DNA from 4 places in the Ruegeria sp. BG6 genome. Region 1 is predicted to be linked to each of the others. Evidence: riboswitches for the same ligand, from Rfam matches in the RefSeq annotation. Region 1 holds a riboswitch; each other region holds the start of a gene.
The links. Region 1 has a riboswitch for cobalamin ahead of ACR0JW_RS12590 (DUF1636 family protein). Riboswitches for the same ligand answer to the same signal wherever they lie in the genome.
Positions count from the first base shown of each region.

Region 2: another riboswitch for cobalamin. It lies ahead of ACR0JW_RS09890 (hypothetical protein); the one in region 1 lies ahead of ACR0JW_RS12590 (DUF1636 family protein).
Region 3: another riboswitch for cobalamin. It lies ahead of ACR0JW_RS19490 (DUF4198 domain-containing protein); the one in region 1 lies ahead of ACR0JW_RS12590 (DUF1636 family protein).
Region 4: another riboswitch for cobalamin. It lies ahead of ACR0JW_RS19985 (DUF1636 family protein); the one in region 1 lies ahead of ACR0JW_RS12590 (DUF1636 family protein).

Region 1 is NZ_JBQFTB010000006.1:92,142-99,386, forward strand. It holds gene tcuA (FAD-dependent tricarballylate dehydrogenase TcuA) at 1-130, shown strand, start outside; gene tcuB (tricarballylate utilization 4Fe-4S protein TcuB) at 120-1,187, shown strand; gene ACR0JW_RS12575 (iron ABC transporter permease) at 1,242-2,249, opposite strand; gene ACR0JW_RS12580 (ABC transporter substrate-binding protein) at 2,251-3,198, opposite strand; gene ACR0JW_RS12585 (ABC transporter ATP-binding protein) at 3,217-4,002, opposite strand; gene ACR0JW_RS12590 (DUF1636 family protein) at 3,999-4,355, opposite strand; cobalamin riboswitch at 4,457-4,659, opposite strand; gene ACR0JW_RS12595 (Mur ligase family protein) at 4,770-6,506, opposite strand; gene cphA (cyanophycin synthetase) at 6,522-7,245, opposite strand, start outside.
Region 2 is NZ_JBQFTB010000004.1:140,474-147,718, forward strand. It holds gene ACR0JW_RS09855 (GNAT family N-acetyltransferase) at 155-643, opposite strand; gene ACR0JW_RS09860 (SRPBCC family protein) at 665-1,132, opposite strand; gene nudC (NAD(+) diphosphatase) at 1,171-2,154, opposite strand; gene ACR0JW_RS09870 (bifunctional 2',3'-cyclic-nucleotide 2'-phosphodiesterase/3'-nucleotidase) at 2,332-4,212, shown strand; RNA gene ffs (signal recognition particle sRNA small type) at 4,252-4,350, shown strand; gene ACR0JW_RS09880 (alpha/beta fold hydrolase) at 4,350-5,258, opposite strand; cobalamin riboswitch at 5,424-5,644, shown strand; gene ACR0JW_RS09885 (hypothetical protein) at 5,602-5,880, shown strand; gene ACR0JW_RS09890 (hypothetical protein) at 5,813-6,139, shown strand; gene ACR0JW_RS09895 (phosphatase domain-containing protein) at 6,141-6,644, opposite strand; gene ACR0JW_RS09900 (DNA polymerase III subunit gamma/tau) at 6,815-7,245, shown strand, end outside.
Region 3 is NZ_JBQFTB010000013.1:123,657-130,901, reverse strand. It holds gene ACR0JW_RS19510 (ABC transporter ATP-binding protein) at 1-62, opposite strand, end outside; gene cbiQ (cobalt ECF transporter T component CbiQ) at 59-841, opposite strand; gene ACR0JW_RS19500 (cobalt ABC transporter permease) at 841-1,422, opposite strand; gene cbiM (cobalt transporter CbiM) at 1,419-2,030, opposite strand; gene ACR0JW_RS19490 (DUF4198 domain-containing protein) at 2,037-2,822, opposite strand; cobalamin riboswitch at 2,952-3,151, opposite strand; gene ACR0JW_RS19485 (LacI family DNA-binding transcriptional regulator) at 3,509-4,534, shown strand; gene ACR0JW_RS19480 (winged helix-turn-helix domain-containing protein) at 4,539-5,753, shown strand; gene ACR0JW_RS19475 (fumarylacetoacetate hydrolase family protein) at 5,757-6,455, opposite strand; gene ACR0JW_RS19470 (pyridoxal phosphate-dependent decarboxylase family protein) at 6,666-7,245, shown strand, end outside.
Region 4 is NZ_JBQFTB010000014.1:67,071-74,315, reverse strand. It holds gene cobN (cobaltochelatase subunit CobN) at 1-1,638, opposite strand, end outside; gene cobW (cobalamin biosynthesis protein CobW) at 1,642-2,697, opposite strand; gene ACR0JW_RS19985 (DUF1636 family protein) at 2,694-3,074, opposite strand; cobalamin riboswitch at 3,169-3,376, opposite strand; gene ACR0JW_RS19980 (hypothetical protein) at 3,863-4,198, shown strand; gene ACR0JW_RS19975 (nuclear transport factor 2 family protein) at 4,370-4,876, opposite strand; gene ACR0JW_RS19970 (LysR family transcriptional regulator) at 5,120-6,019, shown strand; gene ACR0JW_RS19965 (hypothetical protein) at 6,183-6,521, shown strand; gene ACR0JW_RS19960 (HlyD family secretion protein) at 6,514-7,245, shown strand, end outside.

The DNA of each region.
Region 1 (7,245 bases):
CCTTTGGGCGGCCGGGGAAACCATGGCCGGCTCGATCCTGGGGCAGGGGTATCTGGCCGGGTTCGGCATGACCATTGGAACGGTTTTCGGACGTATCGCAGGACGTGAGGCCGCCGCTTATGCAAACTGAACTGATACAGGAAGCCCGCCGTCAGGCCGAGATTTGCAATGCCTGCCGGTATTGCGAGGGTTACTGCTCGGTTTTCCCGTCATTGCACGCCGAGCACGCGTTCTCGGATGGCGACATCACACAACTTGCCAACCTCTGTCACAATTGCAGGGGTTGCTATTATGCCTGCCAGTACACCGCCCCGCACGAGTTTGATCTGAACCTGCCTGCTGCTTTGGCCGAAGTGCGCCGGGACAGTTGGGAAAGCTTCGCCTGGCCCCAGCCTTTGGCGCGTCGCTTCCACACCCAAGGAGGGGCAATTGCGCTTGCGCTGGTCCTCGGTTTTGCCGCGCTGTTTTGGGCGATCCGGGCAATCGGGTCTTCTGGCGGCGAAGGTTTCTATGCGGTTCTTTCCCACAATGCGATGGTGGCGATCTTTATGCCCGCCTTTCTGCTGCCGCTGTTCAGCATCGCCATCAGCTTGCGCCGCTATTGGCGTGCGGTTGACGGAAAGTCAGTCCAATGGGCCGATCTGAAAGCGGCGTTCAAACGCGCCGGGACGATGCAGGATCTTGCCGCCGGCCACGGCGAAGGCTGCAATTTCGAAGATGAAGACCGGTTCAGCCACGCCCGCCGACACGTGCATCAGGCGATCATGTATGGGTTCCTGCTTTGCTTTGCCTCAACCTCGGTTGCGACAGCGATGCATTATGGCTTTGGCCTGCATGCACCCTACGGATTCTGGTCATTACCCAAGCTGCTTGGCGTCTCAGGCGGTATCCTGTTGACCATCGGCTGTGGCGGCATGGTCATGTTGAAGCAGAAATCGGATCGTGACCTTGGCGACACCTCCGCGTGGGACGGAGAAATGGGCTTTATCCTGCTGCTGGGGTTTGTTGGCCTCAGCGGCCTTGTCCTCTACGTGCTCGGCTCGACCACAGTGATGCCCGCACTTCTGGCCATCCATCTGGGATCGGTTCTGACCTTCTTCCTGCTGATGCCCTATACCAAGATGGCACATGGGTTCTATCGCCTCGCCGCACTTGTCAGAGATGCACAGAGGAAGCGCGGCACATAAATGGTTCGCACCAGCCGCTGCTTGCGTCCTGGGTGGAAGGTGGAAAGGGTCCGGTCAGCGGGCTCTGGTCCTGAACAGGAGCAGGAACACGAACGCCGATCCGATTGAGGTTGTCACGATCCCGACAGGCAATTCCTGCGGGGCCAGCAACAAACGGCTGATAATATCCGAGCCCGTCAGCAATGCCGCGCCGACGAGAGCTGCGGTCGGCAGCAGATGGCCATGCAGCGGCCCCGCGATTCCGCGGGCGATGTGAGGGACCATCAGACCGACGAAACCGATGACACCAGCGACCGAGACGAACACCGCCGTTGCCAGCGCCGCAACAAAGAACATGCTGAACCGCAGTCCGCGCACGGGTACGCCGAGGGTTGAGGCAGTAAGATCGCCGGTCAGCAACGCGTCTAGCCAGCGGCTGCGGTAGAGAGAAAAGCTCAGGATCAGAAGCAGGCCTGCGCAGACCAGCGGAAACGTCTCCCAGCGGGCCAGGCCCAGACCGCCCAGCATCCAGAAAATCACGGAATGCGCGGCGCGGCTGTCGCCTGCAAAAATCAGGTAGTTGGTGATGGCCGAGAACAGGAACGAAACCGCAAGACCTGCCAGGATCAGTTTTTCGGGCGCGCTTGTGCGTAAACCGTGAACCAGCGCCAGCACGATGCCCGAAGCCACAAGCCCGCCGCAGAACGCGGCCAACGGCAGGGTCCAGAAGCCCAGCACGTCGCCTGTCACGGTGATCACGAACACGGCGCCGGCCGCCGCACCCGAGGACAGGCCGAACAGGAACGGATCAGCAAGATCGTTGCGCGTTGTGGTTTGCAGGACCACGCCGACGATGCCCAACCCGGCGCCGATTACGGCCGCGAACAGGGCGCGCGGCAGGCGCAAATCAAACACGATCCGGTGCAACGGCGACATGTCCCCGTCACTCAGACCTGTTCCCAGCAAGACAGCGGTGAACGTGTCGGAAACCGGAATGGATGTGGTGCCGTAGATGGTTGAGATCAGCAAAAGGGCGGCCAGAACGACCGCCCCCAGCAGGAGTGTCAGGCCAAGTCGGCCCATATCAGTTGAGATCCGGATGCATGGCCTGCGCCATTTTCAGGATCGCCTCGATATTTGCCGGTCCCGGGGTCAGTTCCTCGTACCGCAGGCCAATCCAGGCTTCATTCTTGACGGCATCGGTCTGGGACATCACCGGATGCTCCTGCAGAAATTTGAAGGTATCCTCGGCGCCGTTGCCGGTCTGGTAATCCAGCAGCACCAGAAATTCGGGGTTGGCGGCCGCCACCGTTTCCCACGAGGTGCGGCCCCAGCTTGTATCCATGTCATGGGTCACGTTTTCACCGCCCGCTGCGGAAATCATCGCATCGGGAATGGCAAACTTGCCCGCGGTGAAGGGCGCATCAGCGGGACCATCTAGAAGGAAAACGCGCGGTTTGGGCAGATCGGCGGTCCGGGTTTCGATCTCGGTCAGTTCTTCTTTCCAACCATCAACCAGTTCCTTCGCCTTGTCTTCGACCTGCATGACCTGGCCCAGGCGCAGAACGTCATCAAACAGCAGGTTCATGCTGGCTTCGGGGCGGTCCTTGTCCAGATGCACGCAGCTTTCGGACAGGATCAAGGTCTTGATGCCAAAGGGTTCCAGCGTGTCAGGAGTCACGTCTCCGCCCGGCTTCATCCCGTAATACCAGCCCGCGAAGAACATGTCGGGTTCGACGGCCACAAGGTTCTCGACCGTTGGGTATTTGGGCGCAAGCTCGGGAATGTCGCCGCGCAGCGTATCGAATTCCGGGCTGGTCTTGTACCATCCGGTGATGCCGGTCAGCCCGACGATCTTGTCCTGCAGACCCAGCGCAAAGGCCATGTCGGTCATGTTCATATCGTGCACGACAATCCGCTCGGGTGCAGTTTCAAAAACCAGCGGCTTGCCGCAATTGTCGACGGCAATTTCTTGTGCCGACGCACCGCCTGCCAGGGCTGTGGTCAGGACCACCGACCAGATCTGTTTCATTCAAAGATGCTCCTAGGGTTAGTTTGAGACCGAGGTTTTTCGGATATCCAGCGCCGGAATCACGCGGCCCTCATGGTGAAAGTACAGGTAGTCGACGCCAAAGGTTTCCCGGACCTGGTCCGAGGTCAGCACATCGGCCACGGGACCAAAGCCCGTGAGCCGCGCGGATTTCATCATGGCCACATGGGTGGCGAATTCGGGGATCATGACGAGGTCGTGGACGATCATGACCACCGTGATGCCCAACTCGGCAACCAGCGACAGCATCCGCCCCTTGGCGTCGGGGTCCAGATGGTTTGTCGGTTCGTCCAGAAACAAAAGCGAAGGGTTCTGTGCCAGCGCGCGTGCGATATGCGCACGTTGACGTTCACCCCCGGAAAGTACGCCCATTCGTTTGTCCGCCAGATCACACAGACCTGTCAGGTTCAAAACCCTGTCCAGTTCGGCGGCGTGGCCCTCTTTCGACCGGTCAGCCCGGATCGGGATTTGCCCCAAGGCCACATATTCCCGCAAAGATAGTCTGCTATCCGGCAGTTCGTGCTGGCTGACAACAGCGATCATTCGGGCGCGCTGGTTGGCGGGCGTGTGTTTCAGGCTGCGCCCATTGATCAAAACGTCGCCCAGCACCAGTTCGGCCGTGCCGCACAACAGGTTCAGAAGCGTCGTCTTCCCGGCCCCGTTCGGTCCGGCAATTGCAAGGATTGCGCCTTCTTCCAGTTCGAAAGACGCTGCTTGCAGCAGAACATCACCATTCAGCGCATAGTATTCGACGTCACGCACGGCAAGAAATGCAGAGGTCGTCATGAAGGCTCCTCCAAAATCATTCGGGGCAAACGGGAAAGGGTTTTGCCAAAAAGAGCGCTCGGCCTGTCGGACGCGCAGGTCCATCCATCGGCACTGTTCTGATATTGCAACGCGAATTCGGCCAAGGCCGCGATGTCATGCGGGGTCCGGATGTCACCGAACAGGTATTGGGCTTTGCCGGTGGCCTGAAACCCTACGGTTGTCGGCCGCGCGCACCCGGCCATGCAATCGACCGAGCGAATGGCAAACCGGGAAGGTAGCGCATCTGACAAAGAAGAGCGTATTTTGTCCGCAGACAAATCACCGTTGCATGTCGAACAGATCAGAAGAATATGATCAGTGGCGTCTGACATGGTCCGCTCCACTTGTTGCCAAGCGCGGACAGAAGGTGCTGATCATGTAAACACGTGACTGACGTGCCATCTAAGCCTCCTTCCAGGGCGCCCCGCCCTGGGTTGGTTGAACACTGATGGCAGGTCTCCTGACTCGCGGGTCCTTGCTTGGCCTTCCTTCCCGGCCCATTCGGCCAGTGGGTGTTTGGCGTCGCTCACCGCTTACAGTTGCGGGGGCAGTTACGGACTTGGCCTTCAGGGCCGCACCGTATTCCCTTTTCATCCCTCGGGTCTTCCTTCGGGAACCATCTTCTAGCTAAGTGCCTCAGACCCGGGCATGCGTCAATACAGAATTATTGGCAGGACAATCGGATGGGCTGGGCAGGGCGGTGCTCGAGTTTCACCGCCCGAGGTCCTCGGATTCAGCGTAGGGGTTCAGTTTTCCAGCAATTTTAAGACTTGCTCGCGCTCGGACAGGACCAGCAACAGGGCAAGATCGCCCGGTTCGATCTGATCCAGTATTGTCCTGCTCGCCTCGGTCGGGGAAGGCGCGCTCAGGATCTGCTCATCCCGAAGACCGTTGTTCATTGCCGCCTGCTTAATCAGCTTTGGAATCTCACCAAGGTTGCGTCCCCGCAGATAGCCCTCAAGCTCGGCGGCGACGATCACATCCGGCTGGAACCGCAAGGCCGTTTGCGTGACATCGATGATGTCCTGATCTGACCGGTCCCCGGCATGGCTTAGCAGTATGAAGCGGCGCTTGGCCGGAAGTCCGGACAAAGCCTCGCACACCGCTGCGACCGAATGCGGGTTATGCGCAAAATCGACAAAGACGCGGGCGCCGTTATGTGAAAACTCGTTGCACCGGCCAGGATTATCTTTGGCGTCTGGCTTGAACCCGGACAATCCGGCGCGAATGGCCTGCATCGGGATATCGAGTGCGCGGGCCAGACACAGCGCAGTCATTGCGTTGAGAATATTGTACCTGGCAGCCCCACCCATGGCGAGCGGTATATCGTGAACCGAAATCACCGGTTGTTCCGTGGAGCCATCGAAGAACACAATCATCTCGTCCCGCAGGAAGGCACAACAATGTCCTTGCTCGCGGGATTGTTGGATCAGTGCGTTTTTCTGGTCCAGCGAGAACCACCAGATCCTGCAGGACGTGTTCAGTGCCTCATCCCGGACATACGCGTCATCCGCGTTCAGGGCCAGAACGCCATCTTTCTTAAGGGTGCGGTGCACGGCGAACTTGGCCTGCGCCAACTCCGGAACCGTGTTGACGCCGTACTGCCCCAGATGATCATTGGCGACATTTGTGACAGCCGCAGCCGAGGCCGCATGGGTTGGAAGACCCCGGCGCAGGATTCCACCACGGGCAACCTCCAGACAGGCGACTTCAAGCCGCCGGTCGCGCAGCAGCATGCGCGCTCCGCCGGGGCCGGAATAATCACCACGGTCGAGGATGTCGTCGCCGACGCGGACAAACTCGGTCGAGGTCAGCCCGGCAACCTTGCCCGCCGCCCGGGCGATCGCCTCAAGCAGCCGGGTCGTTGTGGTCTTGCCATTGGTTCCGGTGATGAAGGCGACGGGGATGTTGTGCAAGGCGTCCCACTCGACTTCATCAGGCGCAGGCAGAGCGTTCCAGGCCCAGGTCCGGCTTCCGACCCCGTGTCCGATCGAAATGTCGTCGTCGTCACACAGGATATCGACGCCCCGCGTCGAGGCCGCCTGGATCAGGGCGATCAGGGCCGGATTTGCCTCTTTGGCCATGACGTCGCGGACGTCGGCGATCATCTTGTCGAAATCGCCGGGTGTTTCCCCGACGAGCGCCGCGGCACAGAAATGCCATGCGGTCTGGACCGCAAAGATCGCTGAATATAGCTGATCCATCGGCGCTGAAATCGCAAGGTTCACGCCGCCGGTGAATACCCGATATGTCAGCTTTTCCTGGTGCCAGCCGAGAGCATCCAGCACACGACGTGCATGATGCTGCCACAGCTCAATGACACGCGAAGACTGCTCCTGGTCAAAAAAGACGTCCATGATTGCGCCCGGGTGATCCCAGAGCAACCCGGGCCCGGTCAGCCGGCGCGCATCGTCTACCCGAAACGCGTCACTGGTCGCGCTGGGGATGGTCAGCGCGGTCTCAAGCTCTTCAATTCTGTCCATTCCGGTGCCCTCGGCTCAATCCGCGTCTTCGCTGATTTCGCGGGCCAGACGCACGCCGCGCTCGTCCCGGATCAGGGCCTGATCGCTGTCGAATATGTCCTCGAAAGAGGTCTCAACAGGGGCAGGCTTTCCGATTGCTTCAGCTTCAGGTGCGTCGCCATCCGAATTGAAGTAGATGATCTGTTTCCAGCAGCGGGTGGTGTCGTCGCCGAATATCACCAGCAGATCGCCGGGAGCTGCCATTTCAAGACCCGCCGTCACCGCTTCGACCTCATCAGGGATGATTGTGATCGCCTCATCCGGCGTGCCGCCTGCAATCAACGCCTGCCGCAGCATCTGAGGAATTTCGTCATGCCCGCGTCCGCGGCGGCGGTCGTCAGCCTTGCAGATGAAGTGGTCAAAATGACCGGCCAGCGCCGCGCCCGCATCCTCGACGTCCTCGTCACGACGGTCACCGGGCATCGATACGACGCACAGCCTGCGGCCCTTGATCTCTAGCTGGTCGGCCAGCGCCGCCATTGCCTTCAGGGCGGCGGGGTTGTGGCCATAATCCAGGATTACCTTGAACGGATGTTCGTCATAAACGTTCATCCGCCCCGGTGCCTGGAAATAGCTGGTGTCAAAGGTCCGCAGCCCGTGGCGGATGTTGTCCAGATCAACGCCAAAACTATAGGCCATGGCGGCAGCAAACATGGCGTTCTGCACGTTGAAGATCGCCTTGCCTTCCAGTGTCGCCGGG
Region 2 (7,245 bases), on a different contig from region 1:
AAGTATCGAAAGATTTTCTGGTTGCTGGTGTTTTAAGTGGTTTTCGAGGGGGCGAAACCGATCCCCGAACTCTGATCGGTAAGGGCCGCTGTCATAGCCTGACAGCGGCCCATTTTGTTTTGCGATCCTCACCAGCTAATACGATCAGAAAAAGTCAGCTCAATGACTGGCAGTCTGACAGAGTGAACGACTTCGAAATCGCGCCGGGCAACCTGCGGTATTCGGTGAAGCCCATTGCACCATAGTAGGACAACCCCCCGACATTGGTTTCCCCAATGGTGGCATCTATCGCAGGCAAGCCGACTTCCTGCGCAGCCCGCAAAGTGGATCTGAATAAGTCCCGTCCGATTCCCTGCCGGGCCGATGACGGGTTGATATGCGTGCCAATAATGCCCAGCCCCTCAGCGACCTTGTACGGATTGCCTGCAGTTGCAAGCTTCAAAGACTGGAACCCCAATACTGTTCCCCGGGGGTCGATGGCGACCGAACACCGGATCTGCTGAGGGTGGCAAAGATAATGCGACAGCGCAAAGGCCGCATCCGATGGTTTGCTGCGTTGTCCGGCAAGAACAAGGGCCTTCAGAACGACGGCCAACCCCTCGGCATCGTCCGCAACGGCCGGGCGAATGGAGTGACCGCTCAATTTATACCTGCAAGTTTTCCGTCATACACCGTGTGCATGCCGCTCTTCCAATTCACGGGCAAATTCGCTCAGGCGAATCTGAAACTGTCGGCGGAACCGCGATTGTCCCAGCTTCAGAGACTGAAGCAACAGGCGGGCCGGTAGTGACTTCGCAGCAAGCGACATTTCGACACTCAGCCGGGTTTTGCGTTGTGACAGGGCAAGAAAGTCAACCGATGTCACCCCTTTCATACCTTTGCTGGACATCTCAAAGCACATGCGGGACGGGGTATCGCAATCGGTCATCTGTATTTCGACCCGACGCGGTTTTCCGCGCAGATTGAAATCCGTCAGCCATGTGGCACCAGTTGTTATCGGGGCCTGTTCGTTCAGTCGCCGTACTTCGACACCCCGGCGCATGGCCATCCGCTCGAACCGCTCAAAATCCGCGACCATGTCGAAAACCGCATCAATCGGGGCCTCGATATCTTCGCGCGCTGAAAACTGCATGTCCGCCCTCGGTGCCTTTGCTTTCGTTCAGTGTCTCGTCAGTCCAGAGTGTCTGCAAGCCAGTTTTGCAGCAGAAAATGCGCAATGGCGCCTTTTCGGGCCGGCAACAAGACCGGATGTTCTCCGGCAAAGGCGCGCATCATTTCCGATTTGCTGACCCACATCGCGTCTTCGATCTCGACCGGATCAATCCTGAGTTCGCGGGACAGGGCCTCACCCGCGCAGCCGAACATCAACGAGGCCGGAAACGGCCACGGCTGGCTGGCCAGATAGTGAACGGCACCAACCGGCACGCCTGCCTCTTCCATTACTTCGCGCCGCACGGCGGCTTCCAGCGTTTCACCCGGTTCGACAAATCCCGCAAGCAGCGAGTACATGCCTTCGGGCCAACCCGGAGACCGGCCCATCAGGACCGAGTTTCCATGGGTAATCAGCATGATCACCACAGGGTCGGTGCGCGGAAAATGCTGCCCGCCACAAGTGGGGCAGCTGCGCTGCCACCCCGCCTGTGCAATTTCACTGGCAGCCCCGCAACGCGCACAGAACCGGTGCGTTTCATGCCAGCCGATCACGGCCTTGGCCGCTGCTGCAAGCTCGGCATCGCGGGCGCTCAGCCGCGTCATGATCCGGCGCAATTCGGCAAACACGTACCCGTCCGGCAGGTCCGGATGCTGCTGCTCGGACCGGTCTACAAAAGCACCGATATCCGACAAATCCTGCCCATCCGCCGACCAGTCCGATATATCCGCCGCAAAAATCGGTGCATCGTCTTCACGAAGGCCCAGAAATACCGGGGCTTCCACAACCCCTCCGGGACCTTCGCGCACCAGGCTATGTGCCATCGCAACCAATCCAAGCCGGTCCAGATCTTCGCCCTGCACCAATATCTTGCCACGCCAGACCAGCAGGCATTCGGCGCGTGGATCAGTTTTCATCTGTTCCAGCCTGTCCGAATCTCCCCGGAGATGCGCTGCGCGATCCAGGCCCGAGCCGCCAAATGTCACTGTCTCCGCGTTTTTCATTTAATATCCTCAGTGTGTTGCGCACAGGGCTGCCACGACTGCCGAGTTGTTGCAATGCCAATTCATGAACACCGGGACGTGGCAATGCCGCTGAATGGTCCCACCGGCGCCAAGTTATTTGCACTTACTCATTCTTTTAGTGAACATGGCTTAGATTGAATTGCCCAAAGTAGAAAATTGCACCCGACCACTGTTTCATCTCAGAGCCAACATATTTCAGCCGGTCGCATTCGGATTTTGGCCACGACCGATCTGCACATGAATCTGACAGGGTTCGACTATCACGCCGATGAACCGGATCCGGCGCGGGGCTTCACCCGAACGGCCAGCCTGATCCGCGCTGCCAGAGAAGAAGCGCAGAAAGACGGAGCACTGGTATTCCTGTTCGACAACGGAGATGCCCTTCAGGGAACACCGTTTGGCGATTGGGCGGCAGAGCAGACTGATGACAACCACGTGTTGATGCAGGCCTTCCGGGAACTTGGCTATGACGCAATCGGACTGGGCAACCATGATTTCGACTTTGGCCTGCCGACGCTGAATCGTGTTCTGGACGGCGCACCGTGCCCGGTGATTTGCAGCAATGCCCGGCAATTGACCACCGGGGCCAAATGGAATGACCGCGCAATACTAGAACGCTCTCTTCTGGTTGACGGCGTCGAAACCCCGTTTCGTCTGGGTCTTTTGTCGATCCTGCCGCCGCAAACGGCGCAATGGAATGCGCACCGGGTTCAGGATGTGGTGGTGTTCGAAGATATTCTGGAGGCCGCGCAAAAGACGGTCGAGGCCCTGCGCACGGACGGCAGCGATGTGATTATCGCCCTGGCGCATTCGGGCTTTGGACCTTCGGAACCCGCGCGCGGATTGGAGAACGCCGTCATACCGTTGGCCGCGATCGACGGGATCGACGCCATTGTTGCAGGCCATACGCATCTCACACTTCCCGGCAAGGATCACGAAGGGCTGGATCATACAGACGCAACCCGGGGGCATGTACATGGCAAACCGGTTGTCATGCCGGGCGTCGCCGGGACGCATCTTGGCATCATCGACCTGCATGTGCAGAAAACCTCTGCCGGGCGATGGAAGGTTGTCGGGCAGCAGATTCAGTTGCTGCCTGTTATTGCCCCGCTTCGGGACGCAGCAATTTCCGAAGACCCCGGAATGCGGCGGCTGTTCAGCTACGGCCACGAAGAAACCCGTGCACTGGCCTCAAGACCCGTGGGCCACACCGGTCAAAGCCTGCACAGCTATTTCAGCTTTTGCGCACCAGATCGGGGCCTCGCGCTGGTCGCCAGCGCCCAGGCAGCGGCATTGAACCTCCATCTGGACGAAGACCTGCGGGGGCTTCCACTGTTTTCCGCTGTTTCGCCCTGCAAGTTCGGAGGCCGCGCGGGACCGCGTTCCTACACGGATGTACCGCCCGGAAATGTTCGTTTGCGCAATGTTTCGGATCTTCATTCTTTTCCGAATGAACTGCGCGCCGTGCTTGTCACCGGCGACATGGTCCGTGACTGGCTTGAAATGTCGGCGGGCATTTTCAATCAGGTGGATGCAGGAGCTGTCCGCACTCTGACCGATGAAACACGGGCCGGGCATAACTTCGATGTGCTGTTCGGCCTGACCTATCGGATCGATCTTTCCCAGCCGGCGCGTTTTGATTCTCACGGTATGCTGGTCAATCCCGCTGCAAACCGTGTCCGCGAGATTTGCTGCGGTGGAATCCCTGTTGAACCCACCCAGAAATTCGTTGTGGCCCTGAACAGTTACCGGGCCAGCGGCGGCGGACACTTCCCAGTTGCGCATCAGGCCCGGCAGATCGATCTGCCGACCTTACCCATCAGGGACGTCCTGCGCGACTATCTTTCGGGGGGATTACCGGGCGACCCGATGCAATCTGCGCCCTTCCCCTTCAGCCTTATCCGGCTTCCCGGCCACGCTTCGATTCTGAAAACCGGGCCGGGAGCAAGGGCGCATCTTTCCGAACTGGACGCATACGATCCGCATGCGCTGGGGCATGACCCGGAAGGCTTTCTGCGGATCAGACTGTCACTCTGACGGGTTGTCTTCCTGGCGCAACTTCCCTATATCGACGATTGAGAGGTTGGCGCGGGCGAGCGCCTCGCCAACCTGGTCAGGTCCGGAAGGAAGCAGCCACAACGAGCCCCGCTTGGGTCGATGTCCAACCTCTCACTTCATCCCGCAATCGTCACATCTTTCCGGTCGGAACGGACTTGCTGCTCCGCAGACTCGATCAGCCTCGGCCAGACCGCTTTGTTTTTGCGCGCAAAAACACCAATGTGGCCAATGGATTTCAGCCCGAAATCCTTTGGCTCAAGCACATGACGGTTGGCGTCCGGGCCGTATAGCTCGGCCAGCCTCCAGACCGCATTTTCAGGCACCATCTGGTCGTCCGAAATCGCAAACAGGTCAACCGGACCACCGGCCCGCGGCCAGGTCGCTGCGGGCAGGCTTTGGCCAATTTCAGGCAGATAGCTGTTCGGCGAGGTGCACCATTTTCGCCATTGCCAGTAGACCTTTGACGGCAGGTCCGAACCAAACCCAATGGCCTTGCCGGGCAGATACCCCAGCACATGAACTGCAAAAGGCGCATGCCCGTACCAGAAGATTCCGGCCAGCCCCCTGTAGGGCCAGGGATGATCCGACAACGTAACCAGGCCTGAACACACACAAATCATCCGGTCGATCTGATCCACATCCGATTGCAATGGCTCAAGCATACCCCCCAGCGAATGACCAATGGTCCACTGCCGCGCACTTGGGAATCGCCGTCGCATCTCGGCCCGGGCCGCGGGAATATCGATCAGCGCCCAATCGGACATGGTGACACGCGAATCCTTCAGACGCCCCGATAACGATTTTCCGAAATCGCGGTAATCATAGGTCAGACAGGCAATGCGCTGCTCTTCCGCCAGCCACCGGGCAAAATGCTGATAATAGTCCTGGGGAACGCCGGTCGCGCTGTTCAGAACAACTACGATATCAGGCGCTGCAACAGGCAGGTACAGGCGACCCGACAGCATAGCCGTCCCGGAGGGAAATCGTATGTCTTCGGTCAAGACCTGTTCCTGTATGTCCAACATATCATGCTCCGCTCTCAACTGAACAGTTCAGTTCACCTATCTGTCAGGCCAGTCGCCCGCTCAAGTCAACCCGGTGCAAACATGACCAAACGTCCGCTTTCCCGACCACGCATCGGACCAAATGCCTCGGCCCGCGCAATGCGCTTGACTCGGGGACCCGGCAACCGCTAGCGATGAGGAGATGGTTTCCGCGCCCTTTAAGGGGCCGGGATGAAAAGGGAACACGGTGCGGTTCTGTCTGGCATTGCCGGAAGGAACCAAGGCCGAGACTGCCCCCGCAACTGTAAGCGGTGAGCAATGCCGAAACACCACTGGCCGAAAGGCTGGGAAGGTCGGCAAAGCGATGACCCGCAAGTCAGGAGACCTGCCATCGATACTGAAACCGAAACTCGGGCGGGGTGTCCGGGCAGGTCCTGATGGCATAGCCCCGTCACACCTGATCCTTGCCCCGCGCCGCGCGCGGAGGGCGCATTATGATCTGGAAGACAAGGACACACGAATTTTCTGCCACTGTGTGCCAGCGCACCGGCAAACCCTGTCCGGCACTGGCGCAAATGGCGCGGGCTCTGACGCGCGCCGTGGCAAGCGCCGGCCCGGCCGCAACCCCGCAATTCGCCATTGAAGGCAGCAGCGAGCTTGCCCATTGCCCCGAAGGGTGCATGGCCCGGTTCCACGCGCGGCCAGACAAAATCCGGGTGTTTTGCGGAACGAATGAGGAAACTCCGGGCGACAGGTTGGAGGATTATGCAGACATGATGTTCTGCGCAGAGTTCCGTGCGCTGCCGTCCGCAATTCTGTCGGACCCGCCCTGCGCCATGCTTGAAGCTTCGGCCCTGGCAGGTCGCCAAGTGGCGGCCCAGGCCGGACATTTGTCGGCCTAAGCTACGGGTCCGCGCTGGCCGGAATCAATTGCGTGGCCCATGCCAGTTGTGCATCTGTTTCAACCGCACAGGGCCGCACCGCCCTCAACCGTTTCAGGGCTGCACCCGGTTGCTCGCCACATTCGACCATCAGGCGCAACACCACCATTCCGGACCGGCCACAGCCGCCCCGGCAATGCACCAGAATGCGCCCGCCCCCTGACAGGGCATGGCGGACGGCCGCGCTTACATCGGGCCAGCGCGCGGTCACGGCGTCGGGGGGTGCACCGAAATCTTCGACCGGCAGATGGACCCAGCGGCAGGCGCGCGCCTGAATGTCGGTTCCGAAGTCACGCGCGCCGTCCTGCAGCATCTCGACTTCGGTCGTCATTGAAATGACAAGACCGGGCTTCCAATCGGAAATCGCATTCAGGTCCTGGGCATAATTACCCCCACGCCCTGGCATTGATGTCAGGGCCAGAGTACCTCCTCCGACCTGCAGCGCATGAATAATCATCTGAGACATGCAACGCGCCCTCCTTAATCGTTACGCACAAGAATCCGGTCAAAAATGCTTCCGCCTTCATTTTTACGCGCATCCCGAAGCATTCCCAAATGAATTTCGCGAACCGGCTGTGGACGCAGGCGGCGGCGCACTCTACGCTGCACTTCTGATACGAATCCGACAGAGCAGAAATGACCGACACGCCAAGCCCCGCTTATCAGGTTCTTGCCCGCAAATACCGCCCGGAAACCTTTGCCGACCTGGTTGGTCAGGATGCCATGGTGCGCACCCTGAAAAACGCGTTCGAGGCAGACCGGATCGCGCAGGCCTTCATCATGACCGGCATCCGCGGCACCGGCAAAACGACAACGGCGCGGATCATCGCCAAGGGCATGAACTGCATCGGCCCCGATGGCGACGGCAAACCGACGACCGAACCCTGCGGCCAATGCGAACATTGCGTGGCGATCATGGAAGGCCGCCATGTCGACGTAATGGAAATGGACGCCGCCAGCCGCACCGGCGTGAACGATATTCGCGAAATCATAGACAGCGTCCGCTATCGTGCCGCCAGCGCGCGCTACAAGATCTATATCATCGACGAGGTTCACATGCTCTCGAC
Region 3 (7,245 bases), on a different contig from region 1:
TCCAGCACTGGTGGCTGGCCAGGGTACGCAAAACAAATGTCTTCAAGCTTGAGGATCGTCATAGATAATCCAGGAACAGCAGGCCAAGGCAAACGGTGCACAGCATCGCGGCGAACATGCGATCGCGTCGGGTCATGTTAAAGTCCTGCAGCAACAAAAGACGCCCGGAAAACCCCCGGCATTTCATCGCCGCCAGAATCCGCTCTGACCGTTCAATCGCGCGCACCAGCATCATGCCGACCAGATACCCGAAGCTTCGGTAGGTGTGCCAGTTTGTGCCGGGGCGAAATCCGCGGATCTTCATCGCGCCGCGCAGGCGCAGGTATTCTTCCCGCAACACCTCGATGTAGCGGATGGTGAACATCAAAAGGTGCACAAGCGCCTCGGGGCAGCGCAGCTTGTGCAAAGCGTGTCCAAGCGTCACAGGTTCCATCGTTCCGACCAGAACCATCAGCGCAAGGATGACCGCGTTGGCCGTCAGTGCAATCTCGAAAGCTTTCCAAAGGCCCTGCCAACTGGCCGGAAAGCCAAAAACCGTGAACATCGCGTCACCGGGCATTGAGAATGGCAGCAACACCAGCATGAAGATGATGAAGCTGTCCATCATGGCCATACGCTTGAGGGTCCGGCCGACTGGCAAGCGTGACATCACCAGTAAGCCAAGCGAGACGGACAAAGCGCCGATCAGCGCCGGAATACTGTTGAGGGCAACCGTGACGATGGCAAAGATGCAGGCCAAAACGACGCGCATACGGGGATCGTAGTCTCCGATCATCCCGAAATGGGCGGCTCTGCCTGCCTCGGCCAGTGTTTTGGCCTGTGGTTCCAGCGCATGTGCCATCAGGTGGCCATCTTTTTGCGCGCGGCCAGATAAAAGCCGATGCCGAACAGACCAATGATATAACCAATACCACCCAAGATGTTCTGCAGTTCATTGTGCTCGCGGTAGGCGGCGATCTCGCGCCGCAGTGGGCGGGTTTCGTCGCGCACCGCTTTGGCGATGGCGGCGCGTTCCTCATCCGAGAGCGAGGCCACAGTCACCGCTGCCGCGCCATCCGCAGATGCAACCGGCGTGGCTGTTTCAGAAAGCTCGGCTTCGACCCCCATGATTTCGGCCACTTCGTCGGCCGGCATGGCAACTTCGGCGACGTGCCCTGCACCCAGATCTGCCCTGAATGTATGAGTCACAGCTCTGGTCGGGCTGTAGAGAAAGAAACCGTCCGTATCGGTTACTGTGCGTCCCAGTTCAGAGCCGTCGGGGCCATAGACGATGACTTCCTGGTCTGCGGCCATATCGCCATTGGAAAACCCCAGCTCGCCTTCGATTGCGTCGCCTGCCGGAAAAACGCCCGCTATAACCTTGTGCGCAAGAGCCGGGAGCGGGGCGAGAGCAAGCGTACAAACAAGGATCAACTGTTTCATGTGGACGCAACCTTTACAAAAAGTTCCGGTTTGACCTTGCGGGCCAGAAGAACGGCAAAACCTGTCAGCACGGCCTCGATAGCCATGACGGGAATGTGGGCGAAAAAGACAAGCTTGGCAGCGGGCAGGAACTCATCGCCGGACAGCGCCAGCGAGACCGCGACAAAAGCAGTCGTGGCGGCGATCGAAAACGCGCCACCGACGCCGCCCCAGATCGCCCCCTGAACAGGCGAGCCATGTGCGATCAGGCGACCAAAGATCATCCAGGTCAACACCGCCGGAAGAGCGATATTCACCGTGTTGATCCCCAGCACGGTCAATCCGCCGAAACCAAAGAACACGGCCTGCAGCAGCAAGCCGACAAAAAGGGCCGGAAAGGCGGCCCAGCCGAGCAGAAGCCCGGCCAGACCGTTCAGAATCAAATGCACAGACGATGGGCCAATCGGCACATGGATCAGCGAGGCGACAAAAAAGCTGGCCGACAACACGCCTGCCGTGGGAATGCGATCCAGATCCAGCGATTTCAGGCCCAATGCGATCCCGCCAGCCGCGGCGACCGCACCGCCGATCACGACAGGGTTGGAAAGGGCTCCGTCGACGATGTGCATTCAGGCTTACTCCAGATCCCAGGCGCGGATCCAGATGACCGCATCCTGGCTCAGCTCTTTGCCTTCATGCTCGGTTTCCGGACCCACACCTAAAGCGGCGAAGCCCCAGTACCCGGCTTTTGGCACACCAAAAGTGAAATATCCGTTGTCATCCGAAATCGCGACCAACGCGCCGCCCGGCAATGGGGACACGGTGGCATCCTTTGCGCCGGCGCCGGTCATGTCCGGTGCTGCGGCGATGTACTCGATTTCGATTTCTGCGCCGGCGACGGGCTGTCCCTCGCTCAACACGCGACCGGTAAAGGTTGACCCGGCGATGATGTTGTAAGGCTTGTTCAGCGGCAGAATCTCGGTGGCCAGCCCCTGCGGCTGATCCCAGTCGGTCGGCAGTTCGTTGCGGTTGAGGTAAGCCTTGGTGATCTGCTGGATATAGATATCTTCGGATTCTTCGTAGTAAGGCGCAGGAACTGTAACCACCAAATAGTCACCCGAGCGTTTCACCGGCACTGAACCCAGGAACGCTTTGGCAATGTTGTCCGGTCCTTCAAAAGTGGTTTCTTCCAGCGTATCCATCAGATCGGTTTTTTCACCGTTGTGGATTACAAAGAATTCTTCCGGTTTTTCCAAGGTCATCACGTGACCAGCTTCAAACGGGTGCCAGAAAACCAGTTTGACCGGAACGTCACCGGGGCGTTCGATCATCGTGTCGTCGGTATATTCCAGCAGGAAATGGGCCTGCGCCAATGCAGGCATCGCCAAAGCAGCCGTTGCAGCCACCAGCAGTTTTTTCACGAATCGAGTCCTTCTCACGTCGCGCCTTCCCCGGCGCAAATTTACTTTGACGATGGGGAACGCGAAGCCATCTGCCTTATCGGGCAAACAGATCCGGCGCACACCCCGTCGCCGATGATGAACGCCCCTTCCAAGGGCGCATGTTCGGCAGGTCTCCTGACTTGCGGGTCAAAGCGCTAAACTAACCTTCCCGGGATATCCCAGTGGCATTATCAGCCGCGCTCGCCGCCTACAGTTGCGGGGGCAGTTGCAGAGTTGGCGAAATGTGCCGCACTGCATTCCCTATTGCTTCCGAGGATGTCCCCGGAACCGAACATGGCGCGTTCATGCCAGAATATGTAAGACACGGTCAACAATTGATTGCGGCGTTGCATGGGCCATTTGCGAAATCAGGAATTGCATGCCCGCGCTTGCTATGCGGTTTGGTACGCGCCACCGCGCGTGTGTGTATTTTCCTAGATCTCTTTCCGCGTTCAATAGTCGTCGGTTCAGTTCGCGGACTTGAGTTCGTTGGGCCCCAAACTGCGGGCGTTGATCGTGTGTTATATTGAACTCGCTACAAATATGGAGGGGCCCTCCGACGCATAAATGGTCCGACCGGCCCAGCGTCCGACGCAGAAGCAGAGTTGTTGTATTTGTCGCCGTGTTCACGCTACCATCGGGCAAAACAACAGTGCAGGTGCCTCGTGACCACAGAAACAAAACGCCCGCTCACCCTTCGCGATGTCTCGGAAGCGTCGGGGGTATCCGAAATGACGGTCAGCAGGGTCCTGCGCAATCGGGGTGATGTATCGGATGCGACCCGAACACGGGTTCTGGCCGCCGCGAAAGAGCTGGGATACGTGCCCAACAAAATTGCTGGTGCGCTGGCATCCAGCCGGGTCAATCTGGTTGCGGTCATCATCCCCTCACTGTCCAACATGGTCTTCCCCGAGGTCCTGACCGGCATCAATCAGGTTCTGGAAGACACCGAATTGCAGCCAGTGGTCGGCGTAACCGATTATTTGCCGGAAAAAGAGGAAAAGGTCCTTTACGAGATGCTCTCGTGGCGGCCTTCGGGCGTGATCATCGCAGGGCTGGAACACACGGAAGCGGCCCGGGCAATGCTGGATTCCGCGGGCATTCCGGTGGTCGAAATCATGGACACCGACGGCAAACCCGTGGATGCGATGGTCGGCATTTCGCACCGCCGTGCCGGTCGCGAAATGGCGCAGGCCATTCTGAAGGCCGGATACCAGCATATCGGTTTCATGGGGACCAAGATGCCTTTGGACCACCGCGCCCGCAAACGTTTCGAAGGCTTTACCGAAGTTCTGGGCAAACACGGGATCGAGATCGAGGATCGCGAGTTCTACTCGGGCGGGTCGGCACTGGCCAAGGGGCGCGAGATGACGCAGGCGATGCTGGAACGGTCGCCGGAGCTGGATTTTCTGTATTATTCCAATGATATGATCGGCGCTGGCGGACTGTTGTACCTGCTGGATCAGGGGATAGACATCCCTGGTCAGATCGGGCTGGCGGGGTTCAACAATGTCGAATTGCTGCAAGGTCTGCCCCGCAAACTGGCAACCATGGATGCCTGCCGGCTGGAAATCGGCCGTCAGGCCGCGGGGATCATCGCGGCGCAGCTGGCCGACCCGGAAGCCGAGATTGAAACCCGCGTGACCCTGACGCCGAAAATCAGCTACGGTGACACACTGAAGCGGCGTTAGAGTCTTGGCACTGCCGAATCTGGACAACCGGACAGCGCGTGCGGTGTTCATGGATCGTCACTTGCTGTCCGAAACCCCGTCGGGCAGCGCAAAGGGCGCGGATCTTCTGGACCTGATCCGACGGCTTGGTTTTGTTCAGCTGGACAGTATCAACACCGTGGCCCGCGCCCATGACATGATCCTGTTTTCGCGCAGGCCCACCTATCGCAGCACACATCTGAAGCGCCTGTATGAACGGGACAGGGCGCTTTTCGAACATTGGACACATGACGCCGCCGTCATTCCGATGGAGTTCTACCGGCATTGGCACCTGCGCTTTCAGCGCGATGCCGATTTGTTGAAGGCCCGCTGGAAGAATTGGCGGCGGGATGGATTTGAACAACAGTTCGCCTCGGTTCTGCTGCACATCCGCGATCACGGTCCGGTATCCTCGTCCGATGTGGGAAAGGACGAAAAGAAAGGATCGGGCGGCTGGTGGGACTGGCACCCGTCCAAAACCGCGCTGGAGTTCTTGTGGCGCTCGGGTGCGCTGACCGTCATTGGTCGGGATGGCTTTCAGAAACGCTACGACCTGACGGAACGGGTGATAGAAACTCATCTGTGCCCCGGTCATGCACCATGCGATGCCGAAGGAACGGTGGACTGGTTGTGCAACGCCGCCCTCGACAGGTTGGGGTTTGCAACATCGGGCGAACTGGCTGCGTTCTGGGATACGGTCAGCCCGGCCGAGGCGAAAGACTGGTGCGCCGCGGCCCAGAAAAACGGCGCAATTGAGGAAGTCGAAATCAATTGCGCGGATGGGCGTACAAGGAAAGTGTTTTCCCGCCCGGGATTGGTTGAAGAGGCCCCTGAACTGCCCGCGCCACCGGGCAGAATTCGCGTGCTCAGCCCGTTTGACCCGATGCTGCGGGATCGAAACCGCGCCGAACGCCTGTTCGGGTTTCACTACAGGATAGAAGTGTTTGTGCCCGCGCCCAAAAGAACCTACGGCTATTATGTCTTCCCCCTGCTCGAAGGTGATCGGCTGATCGGCCGGATCGACATGAAGGCCCACAGGGATAGCGGCGAATTGCGGGTACAATCCGTCTGGCCCGAGCGAAAGTTGCGCTGGTCAGAGGCGCGCACCCGCCGTCTGGAGGCCGAGCTGGACCGGGTGCGCAGGTTTGCCGGCCTTGATCGTGTTGAGCTTGCCGACGGTTGGCTGAAAGACCCTAAATAGGCTCTATTCAACCTGTGACAGGGTTAGGTGGATCGATTCAAGACCGTCAATTCCGCCATCAATCACATCACCGGCCTGGACCGCACCGACACCGGCCGGGGTACCTGTCATGATCAGATCGCCCGGACGAAGGTGATAGTAATTTGAAAGATGGCTCACGATCTCATCTATTTTCCAGATCAGTTCGTCCAGGGTCGCATCCTGCCGGACTTCACCGTTGACGCTCAGATGAATGCGCTTGTCTTTGTCAGGCGACCAGCTCTCCGACCGGGTCAGCGGCGCAAAAACGGCACCGTTTTCCAGATCCTTGCCCAGATCCCACGGGCGCTGTTTGTTCCGTTCACGGATTTGCAGGTCGCGGCGGGTCATGTCTAGCGCGCACCCATAGGCAAACACCGCGCCCAAAGCCTGCTCGCGACTGACGCGGAACACCGGCTGACCGATTGCAATCACCAGTTCCATTTCGTGATGATAGTTTTCGGTACCCGGCGGATATGGCACGGTCGCCCCGGTCAGGATGGCGTTGGGTGCGGACTTGGTGAAATAGAACGGCGCCTCGCGGTCCACAGTATTTCCCATTTCAGCCGCATGGGCCGCATAGTTCCGCCCGACGCAAAAAATCCGGCCCACCGGATATTCGGCCTGCTCGCCGACAACCGGTATCGCAACAGGTTCGGGAAGAGAAAACAGCTTGTCCTGCATGACAGCCCCCAGTTTGAAACATCGCCGGCATCTTAGGTGTCTTCCAATCACTGGCAAGACGTTGGCGACCGGGATGCACACCGTTTTGACCTGACATTCAAGACTTCGGGTTTCTTAGACGCATTGACCTTTCGCTCCGGATAACTCTCACTGCCCCGGAAATTCAAACACCCGGGACATCCCGGATCAGGCGGAAACACGGGGAACAGCATGCAGTGGAACGAATTCGCGGAATGGGGCCGAAAAGTCGCTGACTGGACGCAGAACTATCACGAAACCGTTGGCGACAGGCCCGTCCGGGCACGGTGCGAACCGGGTGAGGTCTTGAATGCGTTACCGTCTGAACCGCCCGAAACCGCCCAGCCCATGGAAGACATCTTCCGGGATTTTGAGCAGATCGTATTGCCCGGCATCACCCATTGGCAGCACCCCCGGTTCTTTGCCTATTTCAATTCGAACGCCTCGGCCCCGTCGGTTCTGGGTGAGTTTCTGGCCAGCGCCATCGCACCGCAATGCATGTTGTGGCAAACCTCGCCTGCCGCGACCGAGATGGAAACCCGGATGATGGATTGGTTGCGGCAGGCTTTGGATTTGCCGGACGGATTCGCCGGTGTGATTCAGGACTCGGCCTCGTCGGCGACGCTGGCCGCCGTGTTGACGATGCGGGAAAAGGCACTGGCCTGGCAGGGCAACAAACAGGGGCTGTTCGCGCAGAAACCCCTGCGCATCTATTGTTCATCCGAGGTTCACACCTCAATCGACAGGGCCATCTGGGTTGCCGGAATTGGCG
Region 4 (7,245 bases), on a different contig from region 1:
AACGGATTTTCCCGGCAGCCATTCCAGAGTGCCATGGGCGCCAATGTGGATCAGTGCGTCGGCGTGCAGGCTTTTGCGCAGCCAAAGGTAAAACGCGACATAGCTGTGACGCGGTGTGCGCGAAAGGTCGTGATAGTCGTCATCGCGCAGTTCAGGCGTGCCACGTTCGGGTTGCAGCGCGACCAGCGCCTTGCCCCGGTGCAGCGCGGTGAAATGGAACGCGCCATCAACAAAGATCGGATCATCCTCGGGCTTGCCCCAGACTGTTTTCAGGTCCGTATTCAGTTGATCCGGCAAGTGTGCAAGCGCGGCCTGGTAATCTTCGAGCGACCAGGAAATCCGGGCGCCCAGCAATGTGTCGGCGATCGGTTCGGCAGGGGCTGTGTCGTACCCGGCGCATTGCAAATCTGACAGCATCGCTTCGGCCGAGGCCAGCGCGTCAAGGCCCACGGCATGGGCCATCTGCCAGTCCTTGCCGGGGTAGGTGGACAGAACCAGAACCGGCACCTGTTCCGCTTTGGGTCGGTCGTTCAGATTCAGCCAGCCGGTTACACGATCAATGATCGCTTCGATCCGTTCAGGTTCAGCGCGGTGGGCAAAGCGGGAATATTCCAGGTGCGGATCGCGTTTGCCCGGTTCCTTGAATGAGGCGATGCCCGCCGAGATCCGCCCATCCACTTCGGGCAGCACGACGTGCATGGCAAGGTCGGCGGGGGAAAGACCGCGTTCGGCCTCGGCCCACGCTTTGCGGCGTGAAGTTGCCAGAGCGACCTGGAAAACCGGCACACCCGCCGCGTCAAGCGGAGAGGTTCCCGACGCGCCTTTGCCGGAGAAGGATGTGGCATTGATGATCGCAGAAGGTTCCAGTGCAACGGTGTTTCGGCGCAACCAATCGGCGGCGGCAGGTGCCTTGAGGGAAGGGGCGAACATGCCCATTGCCTCGAACCCACGCGCACGCAGGCTGTGGATCAGGGCGGCGACCGGGGCGGTGTCGGCGGAGGTCAGGTAGGCGCGATAGAAAGTGACGATGATGCGTTTCGCATCGTTCGTAAATGCGGTTTCGACCGGGGTTACGCCGCGGTCAGGGCACCAAACACCGCATTCCGGAAGGGTTTTGGCCCCCATCACCGGCCCGGCGTAAAGTCCCGCCGCCAAGGCCATCTGCGCCAAAGCGGCCTGCGCCGCGACCTCGCCGCCGGTGTCGCACAGATGCGCCAGTCGCCGCAGGGTCGAGACGGGCAGGGTGGAATAGTCGTCCAGCCGGGTATCCTCACGCCCGTCGGCAGGCAGAACCGCCAGCGCGATGCCTTTGGCCTGCGCCAACGCAAGAACCTGTTGCAGCCCGTATGACCAGTAAGGCACCCCACCAATCAGGCGGATCAGGATACCTTTTGCGCCGTCAAGCGTCTGTTCCACATATGTGTCAACGGACAGAGGGTGTTTCAGCGCCGTCAGATTGGCCAACCGCATCGTCGGCATTCGCCCTTCCGGCCCACCGCCGCGATGCCAGCCTGCCGCGAAAGCACCGAGATCGCTGTCCGAAAAGGACAACATCACCAGATCCGCCGGGCTCTGACCCAGATCGGTCGGGGTCTCGGTTTCTTCAAGCCCGTGGCTTTCGCGGAAGACGACGTGCATGGCTTACTCGGCGGCCTCGGTCACACCCACGAGGATGTCTCGGATTTCGGCCTCTTTGATGTCGTCGTGCTCGGCAATGACCACAAGACGCGAGCGGCGCTCCTCGCCGGGTTCCCAGGGGCGGTCGTACTGATGACGCACCCGGGCACCGACAGCCTGAACCAGCAGACGCATCGGTTTGCCGGAAACTGCCGCATACCCCTTGACGCGCAGGATGTTCATTTCCCTGGCCAGACGTTCGATCTTGGCAACCAGATCGAGTGGGTCACTTTGCTCCGGCAGTTCGACGATGATGCTTTCGAAATCGTCATGTTCGTGGTCGTGGTGACCGTCGTGATGCGACGGACGCGCGTCCATGTCATCCTCGGCTGCGGCTTCCAGACCGAGCACGACGCGGACGTCTACGACGCCTTCGGCAACCTCTACGACGGGCAGCGGGCGCGGGGCCTCGGCTGCGATGACCTCTTTGGCTTTGGCAACACCCTCTGGCCCTGCCAGATCGGGCTTGGTCAGCAGGATGATATCGGCGCAGGATATCTGATCCTCGAACACCTCGGAAAGAGGCGTTTCGTGGTCGATCGAGTCATCGGCCAGGCGCTGGGCATCCACCGCCTCGACATTCGGAGCGAAGCGACCTGCCGCGACCGCCTCGGCATCGGCCAGAGCGATCACGCCGTCCACAGTGATTTTCGAGCGGATATCGGGCCAGTCAAAGGCTTTCAGCAGCGGCTTGGGCAGGGCGAGGCCGGAGGTTTCGATCAGAATGTGATCGGGGCGCGGGTCCAGCGCCATCAGCGCTTCGATGGTCGGTATGAAATCATCGGCCACGGTGCAGCAGATGCAGCCGTTTGCCAGTTCCATGATGTTCTCTGCCGGACAATCGGGAATGGCGCAGGATTTCAGAATATCGCCATCGACGCCCACGTCGCCGAATTCATTGACCACGACCGCCAGACGTTTGCCCTGCGGGTTCTGCATCAGGTGCTTGACCAGCGTTGTCTTCCCCGAGCCCAGAAAGCCGGTGATCACAGTGACGGGTAATTTCTCAAGAGTGCTCATTTCAGGGCTCCAATCGGGGGAATGCGGGAGGCGCAGTTTTTGCGGAAATGTTCGGGGCGCTCACGCCATTTGATCAAGCCGTCCTCGGTCGCCAGATATTTGGTCGCACCGTCGACAATGACGTCAACGTGTTCGGCTTCGTTCAGGTTCTCATAGACAAAGGTCCAGCGACCCGGTCCACCGCGCAGCACGATCGAGCAGCCCTGATCGCAGTTCGACAGGCATTCGACGGGTTTCAGCGTGATGCCTTCGGGCAGGTCGGCCTGTTGCAGCGCTTTGTGCAGCAATGTGCCGGGGCGTTTTTCATCATCCTCGACGGGCAGTCCACGGCGGCACGTGGTACAGACCAGCAACTCGACTGGTGCGGTCTCGGTCATGTCTCTCATCCCCCCAAATCCTCTTCGCGGGGGACGGGGTTTCATGCGGGCCACGCGTCTGCACATGGACCCGACACCGGAACACCCCGCCCGGTTTCTTCTTCGGGTGCTGGCAGGTCTCCCGGCTTGCGGATGTCAGAGGCTTGCTCTGGCAGATGTCCCGCCTTCCCGGCCTTTCGGCCAGTGGCTATGGGCACCCTCTCCGGTCACGGTCGCGGGGGCGGCTGCGTTTGACGGAAAAACCGCTGACGCATTCCCTTTTCATCCATCCAGGGATGGACACCAACGGGTCGGACATGCGGCACAGGCGGGGGACTTGTCAAGCTTCAGGATGCGCGGCTTTGCCGCCGGAAGGAAAAAGCGACCTGAGGTGGTCACTCAGCGGCATCGCCGGGCGCTTGCTGCGCCGGAAAACCTGCGTGATTGAGGGGGTCCGTCTGATCTTCGCTGGCTTTGGAAGGGGTCGGCGGGACCCGGACGGGCGGGGCAGATTCGGCTTCAGAGCCACTGGGGCAGGCCGTGTGTGGACGTTGCGGCGACCAATCGACCGTCATCTCCGAGCATCGCTAAACCGAGGGATTGGGGTTTCGTTGATTAAGTAACTGCCGTTCCGACCGGCTCGGGATACTCCATTTCAGTATTCGCGCAAGACCCGGCAAAAACGACCGCTTCGAGATCAAATCTGATGGCCGTCTTGCCGTGCACAGAGTAGCCAGATTTTTTGCAAAATTATGCCTCAAACTGCCCTTAGCGGGCGTCGGCGAACAGAATATGCCAGGAAACAAAAAATGAAAAAGTTAGCAGCTTTTCTTGTGTACTTACCCGTCGCTGCAGTTGCGGAAGACCGGGTGTTCGAGTGTGAAGCGGCGGATGCAAAATATCCGGAAATGGCGGCCACGCTGGTCAAATACGAGGGCCAGAACAAAGGGCATATTACCATTGGTGATATCGACAATAAGGCTGAGGTGTATCCCGGCCTCGACACCCTGACTTACCTGTATATCGGTGACGGCTTTACCCTGAATTACAACGTGAATCTCAAGACTGGCACGTTTGACTATTCGGCTTCGGGCAGCAAATCCGGATGGGGCAAAGGCAGCTGCAAGGAAGTTGTGGCCCAGTAATTTGCTCATGCCCGATCTGCGGGTTGGGCCTTTCGGTTGCCGAGAAAAGTACTTTTCAGGTTCCGTCCGGAGGCCAATGTAGTTGGCCGAGGACGGAACCCGGTAATAAGCGGCCGATCCGGTATGTGTCCAAGCCATTTGGGCGGCGTGCCAACCAATCGAATCTTTTGATCAGCAAGGTTTGGCACGCCCCGAACACGCCGACGCGATTGATCTGCCGGCGCTGAAGGTATTCGCGTTGGACCAGATATCCCGCGCCACGCGCCATGTTCCGTCATCTTCAAGATGGTAAATATTGATGCCATGGCCGGTGGAAACAGTGGCAGGGCCCGGGTCACGCGGAACATCGGTGGCGGTAAACTCATAACGCTCAAACGCCCAGTCCGCCGCCACAACAAATTCCAGCGATTGCTTTTTCCAACGGGTGTGGACGGCGTCGAAATACCCGCGCGCCCATGGCCCGACCTTGGCTTTGCCTTCCATGACAGGCGCGCCGGGTGCGATGAACACCACGTCATCAGTGACCGTCTCAAGGAATTGATCCAGTTTGTTCGAGTTGATCGCTGCAAGATACGCAGTGTGTGCGGCTTGCGGAGTCTCGGCTTTGGTGTCGGGCAGCGCCGGTGCCGCGATAGCCAACCCTATTCCAGTAAAAAGCATGGTCATCCTGATAGTCATATCGGCCTCCAAGCATTTGCGGCGATTGGTCCTTGCCGGTTGTTCAAACCCAACTGTCAACGCAAAACGCATTGCAGGACGATCGCATTGCAACGCATTTCGACAGGCTTTTAGGGCAATCGCAATTTCAGATAGCTACACCACGGATTGTTCAATTCCCATCAGGTGTATTTCTCGACAATAGTCACATTTGGTGTACCTTGCGAGGCAAAAAAAATAGCAATCATTAAGTATGTCTACTGAATGAATCTTATTGACTGGCATAAGTTGCCGCCGCTTACGACCCTTCGGGCGTTTGAGGCGACCGGCCGTTTAGGCGGCTATTCTGCCGCGGCACGTTCACTGAACGTAACCACTGCCGCAATTGCCCAACAGGTGCGAAAGCTTGAGGCTGATCTGGGGATTCCACTTGTGCGCCGAGAGGGCCGCGGACTTGCTTTGACCGAGGCCGGTCGGACGCTGGCCAGCACGCTCAACGACGCATTCGAACAGATCGCAAAAGGCATTGATGATGTGACGGTTCAGGAGGCCGCTCGCGGTGTGAGTGTGTCTACGACTGTCCGATTTGTCGACGCGGTCATCATGCCACGTCTTGGCGGCTTCTGGGCGGAACACCCCGGCATCCAAGTGTCATTCGCTGCGGAAGGAAATTCTTGGGACGTCGATATCGAAGCCTTTGACATTGCGATACGCGGAGGCCCGCCAAACCATGTTTGGAGCGGCGCGGCCCAGAAACTGCTTCTAAAGTCGCCGTTCGTATTATGCGGCACACCAGAGCTTGTCAGGTTGGGTGCGAAAAACCTGACCGATGTGCCGTGGATACAGGACAAGAGCATCGGTTCCCAAGTCTTTGAAGGTGTCGTCCGGGACTTCGGCCTGCGCGTCGACGACCTTCAGCTTGTTGATCCGGGGGGATCGAAGTTCGAGCTGGACGCCGCCTTGCAAGGCTACGGATTGCATCTAAGCCCTCTAGTGACCGCCAAAAAGTACCTGGATAAAGGCAGACTGGAAGCTATCGACGTGCCGCCGAAATGGGTGGCCTGCTACTTTGCGGTCTACCGAAAGGGGCGCATTTCCGATCAGGTAGGTGCTTTCTTGAAATGGCTTGAAGTGACGTGCGCACCACTTTCTCAGGAGGCTTGAGAACCTCGAACTGGATTCCGTCCAACGTCATATCGGGCACTGGCCCGTCATTATGTTCACGCTATCGGGCCGGGGGCTGATCAGAGTTGCCTCGTGCAGGATTGGTTTTTTTGATTTCAATCGCTTATCCTTGCCGGGGATCATTTGGAAACAGGAGGTTCACGTGAACAGCTCTATCTCTGATGAGGCGATGGCGCGGCTCCCGTTTTGGGTGACACCTCCGGGGGAAACAGACGGCTTTTTGATCGTTGTTGGGTTTCTTCTTGTCGTTGTCCTGCTGGGTTTCGGCGCATTGTATTTTACCGTGCAAGCCATCCCCGACCGCATGGCGGCAGGCGCGCACAAGGTTCAAATGCAACTGGTTGGTGTGCTTGGGTTGATCTCGCTGTTCACGCTGAACAATGCGTTCTGGATCGCGGCCATTCTGATTGCAGCTGTGCCTATGCACGAGATATTGCCGCTCAGGACCGAAGTGGACCTTTCGGAGAACCACGATGCTTGAGTTGGTATTCTCTGCATTGATCACGATTGTCCCGGATTACCTGTACCGCCGCTACAAGCAGGGCAAGAGATGGGGCCATGAAATAACTCTGTTCAACGTCTGGTATGAATTGCGGTGGGGTTTGACCGCCTGCGCAATACTGGCCGTTACGCTGATCACAGTGATCTTCTATTTTCACCCCTCAACGCGGAACGTGTCCGCCGCATTTCGCACGGTTACCATACTGTCAGATCGCGGTGGCCGCGTCTCAGAGGTCTATGTCGCAAACAATGATGCGGTTAGCGCCGGTGACGCCATTTTCCGGTTGGACACGACCCGACAGGAAGCAGCAACAGATACCGCTCAACGCCGTATAGAAGAGATCGAGGCCGCTTTGGGCCTGACCGCAACAGAAATCGCGGCAGCCGCTGCTGGTGTTGAGGCAGCGGAAGCAGATCTTGCGCAGGCAACAAGCGATCTGGATCGACGCCTTGAGCTAGCCGAGCGGAACGATACGGTTGTGAGCGAGCAGGAGCTGGAGCGGTTGCAGACGGCAGTGTCCGGGGCGGAGAGCCGCCGCGCAGCCGCACTTGCGGCACTCGATGGTGCCAAACTCCGCCAAACCTCACTTCTTCCTGCGCAGCTTGAAAGCGCGCGCGCCGTGCTTCGGGAGGCCGAAAACGAGATCTCGAAATCAACCGTATTCGCTGAGGTGGACGGGGTTGTAACCCAATTCCTCCTGAAG